DNA from 2 places in the Rhizobium sp. KDH_Rht_773_N genome. Region 2 is predicted to be linked to the other one. Evidence: riboswitches for the same ligand, from Rfam matches in the RefSeq annotation. Region 2 holds a riboswitch; the other holds the start of a gene.

Region 1 (4,413 bases), 690 kb from region 2:
CGGTACGACGGCGCGCTCGATTGCGAGCGGCAGTCCGTCGGCGAGGCGAAGGCGGTCGAGCCGCAACACCGGTTCGTCGACTCCAAGACCGAGCAGGAAGGATTCTTCCGGCGAAGGGTTGTTGACCGTACGCGACAGGATCTTCGCCGCCGGCGAGCGCCCGCGCGAGCGCATATCCGCCGAAAAGGAGGAAAGCCGCCACAGCGACTGCTCCATCCGCTCCACCTTGCTGGAAACGAAGGTGCCGCTGCCGTGGCGAGACTCCAGCGCACCTGACGTCATGAGATCGCGATAGGCTGTCCGCACCGTCACGCGGCCGAGCTTGAGCGCTTCCGCCAGATCACGCTCGCCCGGCAGCGCGGCGCCGGGTTTCAGGAGACCTTCCTGAATGAGGCCCGTCAGGGCCTGCGCCAGCCGCTTGTAAAGCGGACCCGTTGCCGCCTCGTCGCGCAGCCCGCGGCCGTTCAGCTCTGCTATCAGACTGGTTCTATCCATGAGGATACAATAGAACCTATCTAGGACCATTCAGCAAGTCGGATTCGCTTCGCAGAAAGAAAAACCCTCGCGGGAAGGCCGCGAGGGTCATAGATCCCGAGAGCATGAGCGAGCTCAGCCCTTCGTGAAGATGTAGTCCGTTTCCTGCCGCAGCACTTCGCCCGGGCGCAGAACCGCGTTCGGAAAGCCCGCATGGTTGACGGCGTCGGGCCAGACCTGCGTTTCCAGGCAGAAGCCGGCGAAGGGGCCGTATTTACGGCCGTCTAGGCCCGGAACCGGAACACCGAGCTTGAAGCCGGCATAGAACTGAACGCCAGGCTCCGTCGTGCGCACTTCCAGCGAAACGCCGGAATGCAGACTGCGAGCAAGCACGACGGAACGTTTGGCCGTGCGCGCGTTCGAGAAGCAGAAATTATGGTCGTAAAGCGCCTGCTCCTGTCCGGAAAAACGCTTCATCGGCGCCATCGTCCGGAAATCGAACGCAGTGCCCTCGACCGGGCGGATCTCGCCGGTCGGTATCTGCTTCTCGTTGGTCGGCAGATAGTGGTCGGCGGCGATCATGATGTCATGCGCCAGCGCATCCTCCCGACCGTCGAGATTGAAATAGGAATGCTGGCAGACATTGGCGAGCGTCGGCTGGTCCGTCACCGTCTCGTAGTTGACGGAAAGCACGCCATTGCCATGCACATGATAGCTGGCCTGGATCGTGCAATTGCCGGGGTAGCCGGCGCGGCCATCGGGATCGACGATCTTCAGCACGACCCGGTCGGCCTCGTGTTCGACGATCGTCCAGACGAGCCTGCCGATATTGTTGCTGCCGCCATGAAGGTGCGTGACGCCCTTCTCGTTGAGCTCAAGCTGGTAGGCCTTGCCATCGAGCGTGAACTTGCCGTCGCCGATGCGGTTGGCACAGCGTCCCGGCGTTGCGCCGAAGAATGGCGAATGGTCGAGATAGCTGTCGAAATTCTCGAAGCCGAGCACCAGCGGCGCATCGTGCCCGTCGAGCCTGATATCCTGGATGACCGCGCCCCAGTTCAACACCTTGACCGTCAGTCCGCCGCCGCTGATGGCGACGCGATGAACGGTCTCTCCCTCTTTCGTCTGGCCGAAAACTTCCCGTTCCAACTTGTCCGCCATGATCGACGCTCACTCCGCCCCTGGGTTTCAGAAACCGGAACCTGCCCCCTTTCGCCGCAAACCGCAACCGGGCGGAACCGGAAAACAAAACGCCGTCGCAGAAATGCGACGGCGCCGTTCGCAAACCCGGCCGGTGACGCTCAGATGTCCGAACCGATCTCCTCGATATCATAGGGCGTCGTCTGATAGATCTCGTTGATCCAGTTGCCGAAAAGCAGATGCGCGTGGCTGCGCCAGCGGTTTTGCGGCGGAAGCGCCGGATCGTTATGCGGGAAGTAGTTATGCGGCATCTTGATCGGCACGCCGGCATTCACATCGCGGAAATATTCGTCCGAAAGCGACGTGGAATCATATTCGACGTGATTGAAGATATAGAGCCGCCGCCCCTTCGGCTCATGGACGAGACAGACACCCATCTCGCTCGATTCCATCAATATCTCAAGGCCATCGACCTTCTCGATATCGGCCCGGCGCACTTCGGTCCAGCGCGACACCGGAACCTCGAAATTGTCGGAGAAACCGTTGAGATAGACAGAGGAAGGCTTGAGGTTGCGGTGGCGGTAGACGCCGAAGGCCTTTTCCTTCAGCTCGTATTTCGGCACGCCGTGGAAATGATAGATTCCCGCCATCGCGCCCCAGCAGACGTTCATGGTTGAATGGACATTTGTCTGCGTCCAGTCGAAAATCTGCTGCATTTCCTTCCAATAGGTAACATCCTCGTAGGGCAGCGTCTCGATTGGCGCGCCCGTGATGATGAAGCCGTCAAACTTGCGGTGCTTCACTTCCTCCCAGGTCTGGTAGAAAGCAAGCAGGTGTTCTTCGGACGTATTCTTGGCCTTGTGATTGCCGACGCGGACAAGCGAGAATTCCACCTGCAGCGGCGAAGCGCCGACCAGGCGCGCCATCTGCACTTCGGTCTTGATCTTGTTCGGCATGAGGTTGAGCAGCCCGATCTGCAGCGGGCGGATATCCTGACGGATCGCCACCGTTTCGGTCATCACCCGCACGCCCTCGTTTACGAGGGTTTCGAAGGCGGGCAGCGTATCGGGGATCTTGATGGGCATTGCGGTCAACTCGATCAAAATAAAAAACCGGCGGCGAAAGAATCGCTACCGGTCCGCACGCGGCCCTTTAGCGACTTATTTAACGTGGCTGCAAGCCGGCCGGCCAAATCACCACGAGGCATCTTAATTAGCGCCAGTCCGCCCGCGAATCAACTGTCAATACGGACAGCTGCGCAAACCATCACGCTTTCTTTATGGGTGGTGGAATCTGTTGATGGACCAGTAACGTCCCCATGTTAATAATGGAGGATGGGCGATTTTGGAAAAAATAATGAAGAATGACGTCAACGGGAGGAAGGACATCCAGCGTCAGGACCGGGTGGGATACGATCTCAGCCTGACGTATCGGCTTGGGGTGATGTTCTCCGCATTCTGGAATTCGCAGGTTCGGGGCAAGGTCGTTGCGCTTGCGATCCTGCTTGTCGTCATCATCCTGGCGACTGCCTATGGACAGGTGATCCTCAACGAATGGAACGCCCCTTTCTACGATTCGCTGGAGCGTCGTGATCTCGGCGAGTTCTTCCGCCAGCTTGAAGTCTTCGCGATGATCGCCGGCGCGCTCTTGCTGCTCAACGTGCTGCAGGCATGGCTGAACCAGATGACGGCCCTCTATATGCGCGAAGGACTGTCGCGCGATCTCGTCGATCAGTGGCTGGAGCGCAAGCGCGCCCTCAAGCTCTCCACCATCGGCATCCTCGGCGTCAATCCCGACCAGCGCCTTCACGAGGATTCCCGCAATCTCGCCGAAAGCACCACCAACCTTGCCCTCGGCCTCCTGCAGTCGACCATCCTGCTCGTCAGCTTCATCGGTGTCCTGTGGGAGCTTTCGAGCGGCTTCATCTTCCGCATCAATGGCTACAGCTTCACCATCCCCGGCTACATGGTCTGGGCGGCAATCTTTTACGCCGCATCTGCCTCGGTCTTGAGCCAGGTCGTTGGCCGCAAGCTCGTCAAGCTCAATGCCGACCGGTTCTCGAAGGAAGCCGAGCTACGCTTCGCGCTGATGCACGCCAACGAGAACATGCCGGCGATCACGGTGGCGCGTGGCGAAGAGAACGAGCGCAAGCGCATCAACGGTGATATCACCAACGTTCTCTCGGTCATCAAGCGGCTTGCCATGGCCAATACCAACCTCACCTGGGTTTCGGCAGGTTACGGCTGGCTGGTCATCGTCATACCGATCATCGTCGCAGCACCCGCCTATTTTTCCGGCGGGCTGACCTTCGGCCAGCTGATGATGTCGGTCGGCGCCTTCAACCAGGTCAACACGGCGCTGCGCTGGTATGTCGCCAATTTCGGCCCGATCGCCGAATGGCGCGCGACACTGATGCGCGTCACCGATTTTCGCCAGGCGCTTCAGGACATGGACGATGGCTTCGAAGTAGAGGACGCCATCACCTATGAGGAAACGGCTTCCGATACGCTGACGCTGAAAGACATCGTTATCGTTGCCAAGCTTGGCGAGGATATCGACGAGTGCGGCGGCTTCCGCATGCGTGAGAACGACGTGACGATCAAGGCCGGCGAGAAGGTCATGATCAACGGCGATCACAGCGTGAACCGCCGCCTGCTCTTCCAGGCAATGGCCGGCCTCTGGCCCTCCGGTCACGGCACCATGGGCCTGCCGCCGATCAAGGATATGATGTTCATCCCGCAGCTTGCCTATGTCCCGGGCGGCACGCTGCGCGAGGCGATCGCTTTTCCCGAAAAGCCTGAA
Region 2 (4,413 bases):
GCCGTTGCCGATGACGACACGATGGTGTGGAAAGAAGTCGGCGGCTGGACTGTTGCTGTCGACAGGACTTTGGGCGGTGCCTGTTTCGTCATGACGGCCTTCGAAGACGGCACGGTTTTCCGTCTCGGCTTCAATTTCGCCGACAAGGACAATCCTTTTTATATGCTGATCGCCAATGCGAACTGGAAGTCGCTGGAAGAGGGCAAGCAGTATCCGATCGAATTCTATCTGGATCGGTCCAAGTGGAACGCCGACGCGACGGCCCTGGATTTCAACGGTATCAAGGCGCTCTGGATCAACTTCAAGGATACGAACCTGGTTGCCGATTTCGCACTCAGGCTGAGTTTTCGCGCCAATTTCAACGGCAAGCAGATCGTCTCCCTCAGCCTGAAGAATTCCGTCAAGGCGACCGATGAGATGCTCGCCTGTCAGCAGGCCGTCAACTCCGCCCTCGCCCAACAGCCGGCGCCGCCGCAATCGAAAGACCCGTTCGCGGCAAAGCCGGATACGCAGACCGCTTCCGATCCCTTTGAGCTGTAGAGCAATTCCAGCAAAAGCGTGAAACGGTCTTGCGTCCGGAATTGCTTGGAAACAACGAGATGGAGCCGCTGTCGGCTGGATCGACGCCGTTTGCGAAAACGGCGTCGCGCCTCAGTTGAGCACGCGCAGCAGGCCGGGCGAGTCCAGCGAGAAGGCGGGAATGTCCACGTCGAACAGCTCGCCTTCGTCCGTCTCCATCTGGTAGTGGCCGAACATCAGGCCGGACGGCGTATCGAGCGGGCAGCCGGAGGAATATTCGTAAGTATCGCCCGGCTGCAGCCGCGGCTGCTCGCCCACGACGCCGGGGCCGCTGACCTCGTCGATCTGCCCGTTCTGGTCGGTAATGTTCCAGTAACGGTTGACGAGGCGCACGGCGATGCCGGAATTGTTGCTGATGACGACGCGATAGCCCCAGACATAACGATCGTCGTCCGGATCGGATTGCTCCTCCAGATAAAACGGCTCGACAACGACTTCTATGTCTCGTGTGAGGGCGCGATACATGCCTTACACCTTAGTCAGTATATGTTACCCGTATCTTATAAGAGGCTTGCCCCGTCAAGAAACGGTACAGTGATCGCAGCCCCTCCACCCCCGGTTGGACCGCCTTTCGTTCATTAAGCCTAACTCTCAGTGTTAATTTCAAGGCAAATGCTACGGCCGCGGCGACTTCCGCGGCCGTAGCCTGCAGATCAGGCCGAAACCTTCGACAGCGCGCGGGCGAAATCCTCGATCAGGTCGTCCGTGTCTTCGATGCCGGCCGACAGGCGCACGGTGCCCGGCGAGATGCCGAGTTCGGCGCGGGCCTCGTCCGTCAGGTTCTTGTGCGTGGTCGTCGCCGGATGCGTGATCAGGCTCTTGGAATCGCCGAGATTGTTGGAAATCTTGACGATCTCCAGCGCGTTCTGCAGCGCAAATGCCGCTTCCTTGCCGCCCTTCAGCTCGAAACAGACGAGCGTGGAGCCGCCCGACATCTGCTTGGCGATGATGTCGGCCTGCGGATGGTCCTTGCGGCCGGGATAGATGACCCTGGCGACCTTGCCCTGGTCGGCCAGGAAATCGGCGATCTTGGCGGCGTTGCGCGTCTGCTGGGCGACGCGCAGCGGCAGCGTCTCGATGCCCTTCAGGAGCGTCCAGGCGTTGAAGGGCGACATGGCCGGGCCGGTATGGCGGAAATAGTCGTGCAGGTTCTCGTCGATCCATTCCTTGTCGGAAAGCACGACGCCGCCGAGGCAGCGGCCCTGGCCGTCAATATGCTTGGTGGCGGAATAGACGACGATATGGGCGCCGAGTTCCAGCGGCTTCTGGAAGAGGGGGGTGGCAAACACGTTGTCGACGACGACCTTGGCGCCGATCTGGTTGGCAAGCCAGGCGACGCCGGCAATATCGACCACTTCCAGCGTCGGGTTGGTCGGGCTTTCCAGGAAGAACACCTTGGTCTTCGGCGTAATCGCCTTTTCCCAGTTTTCGAGATAGCGGCCGTCCACCAGCGTGCAGTCGATGCCGTATTTCGGCGCCAGCGTCTCGACCACCCAGCGGCAGGAGCCGAAGAGGGCGCGCGCCGCAACGATATGGTCGCCGGCCTTCAGCTGGCAGAGGATGGCGGCGGTGACGGCGGCCATGCCGGAAGCGGTGGCGCGGGCGTCTTCGGCGCCTTCCAGCGCGCACATGCGCTTTTCGAACATGTCGTTGGTGGGGCTGCCGTAGCGGGCGTAGATGAAACCGTCCGTCTCGCCCTTGAAGCGCGCTTCGGCGGCTTCCGACGTATCGTAGACGAAGCCCTGCGTGAGATAGATTGCCTCGGACGTCTCGCCATACTGCGAGCGCAGCGTACCGCCATGGACGAGTTGGGTTGCCGGGCGCCAGGTCTTGCTCATGCCATCACCACTTTCAAACAACAAAAAAACCGGCCGCAAAAGCAGACCGGTTTCATACCCGGTCCTTTTAGCCACTTGTTTAACGTGGCTGCAAGCCGACCGGCCAAATCACCACGGGATAAATTTGCAATACTGCCGTTCTGTGCTTGCGTCAATTCCCCGACTTTGGTTTTGTCGGCACCAGATTATGGATGGAGCATGATGGCTCGCGAAACTGGAATTCTGGCCGACCGCGCGATTGCGGCGCTGTTTGAAACGGGGCGTCTGAAAAGCGAGCGCGAGCTCGACCGCGACCAGATCCAGCCCGCAAGCCTGGACCTGCGGCTGGGCGCCAAGGCTTTCCGCGTGCGCGCGAGCTTCATGCCCGGTCCCTCCCATCTCGTCTCCGACAAGCTCGACCGGCTGAGCCTGCACGTCATCGACTTGAGCGAAGGCGCGGTGCTGGAAACCGGCTGCGTCTATATCGTGCCGCTGATGGAACATCTCGACCTGCCGGCCGACATGTCGGCCTCGGCCAATCCGAAAAGCTCGACCGGCCGCCTCGATATCTTCACCCGCGTCATCACCGATTACGCGCAGGAATTCGACAAGATCCCGGCCGGTTATTGCGGCCCGCTCTATCTCGAAATCAGCCCGCGCACCTTCCCGATCGTCGTGCGCCGCGGCTCGCGCCTGTCGCAGATCCGTTTCCGCGTCGGCCAGTCGGTGCTCGGCGAGCCGGAGCTTTTGAAGCTGCACGAAACGGAAACGCTGGTCGCCTCAAAGCAACCCAATATTTCCGGCGGCGGCATTGCGCTGTCCATCGACCTGACGGGCGACAAGGACGGCCTGATCGGCTATCGCGGCAAGCACCACACCGCCGTCGTCGACGTCGACAAGAAGGCCCAGCACGATATCTACGATTTCTGGGAACCGCTCTACAGCCGCGGCCGCAACGAACTGATCCTCGACCCGGACGAGTTCTACATCCTCGTCTCGCGCGAGGCCGTGCACGTCCCCCCGCATTACGCGGCGGAAATGACCCCCTTCGACCCGCTCGTCGGCGAATTCCGCGTCCACTATGCCGGCTTCTTCGACCCCGGCTTCGGCCACGCGCCGGCCGGCGGGCGCGGCAGTCGCGCGGTGCTCGAAGTGCGCAGCCACGAAGTCCCCTTCATCCTCGAAGACGGCCAGATCGTCGGCCGCCTGATCTACGAGCACATGCAGGAACAGCCCGAAAGCCTCTACGGCTCCGGCCTCGGCTCCAACTATCAGGCCCAGGGCCTGAAGCTGTCGAAACATTTCCGCATCTGAAATGCGTCAATGCCGCGGCTTGACAGCGGCGGCCATCTGTTGGAAATCTCGCGCATCAGGCGGGTGTAGCTCAATGGTAGAGCAGCAGCTTCCCAAGCTGAATACGAGGGTTCGATTCCCTTCACCCGCTCCATTCACCTTTTCAAGGGGTTGGAGGAAGATTTGTCGGCGGATTTTCGGCCGGTTTTACAGGCAGTTTTACACTGGCATTGATTTGACTGATGATCGCCCGCGTTGCTGCGGACCTGTCAACTTACCTGCGAATGATCCCTCGCACCTCATCCTCGGAAATACCGGATTGGTGACCTGGCGGCACAAGAAGTGAAAGACATTCAGAAGGTTGTTGATGAATCCGGAAGGCCTATAGACGTTGTAGGTTCGGCGGCAAAAGGAGCGGGACGATCACCTGCGGAAAATTTGCCTTACGGTAAAGGTCCAAGAACAAAAAGCGACATAGACTATGTCACGACGCCCAGCAGTTTAGAGTATTACAAGGGTATGGATGGAAGGCTGCCAGGTCTTGATCCCAAAACTGGGATAGTTCCAGGCACCCGTAACCCTTATATCGGACCCTCTCTCCGCTTTGAGCCCGGTTCTCCGCCTCGTTTTGTACCAGGGCAATAGGATAATAATGAAACTATTTTGGATAGAATTTAAAAAAGGATCGACAGGAATGTTATTTCGATTGGGCTGCGGGATAAGT

What was found. A riboswitch is a leader RNA that binds a small molecule or an ion and turns the genes downstream of it on or off. The one in region 2 is predicted to bind S-adenosylmethionine.
Region 1: another riboswitch for S-adenosylmethionine. It lies ahead of metA (homoserine O-acetyltransferase MetA); the one in region 2 lies ahead of ACU8HS_RS06645 (O-succinylhomoserine sulfhydrylase).

What each region holds. Positions count from the first base shown of each region.
Region 1 covers NZ_CM129525.1:1,985,040-1,989,452, reverse strand. The annotation lists gene ACU8HS_RS09970 (GntR family transcriptional regulator) at 1-495, opposite strand, end outside; gene ACU8HS_RS09965 (aldose epimerase family protein) at 610-1,632, opposite strand; gene metA (homoserine O-acetyltransferase MetA) at 1,773-2,696, opposite strand; SAM riboswitch at 2,744-2,821, opposite strand; gene ACU8HS_RS09955 (ABC transporter ATP-binding protein/permease) at 2,968-4,413, shown strand, end outside.
Region 2 covers NZ_CM129525.1:1,295,759-1,300,171, reverse strand. The annotation lists gene ACU8HS_RS06655 (hypothetical protein) at 1-540, shown strand, start outside; gene apaG (Co2+/Mg2+ efflux protein ApaG) at 652-1,044, opposite strand; gene ACU8HS_RS06645 (O-succinylhomoserine sulfhydrylase) at 1,233-2,417, opposite strand; SAM riboswitch at 2,464-2,542, opposite strand; gene ACU8HS_RS06640 (2'-deoxycytidine 5'-triphosphate deaminase) at 2,616-3,710, shown strand; tRNA gene ACU8HS_RS06635 (tRNA-Gly) at 3,770-3,843, shown strand; gene ACU8HS_RS06630 (hypothetical protein) at 4,342-4,413, shown strand, end outside.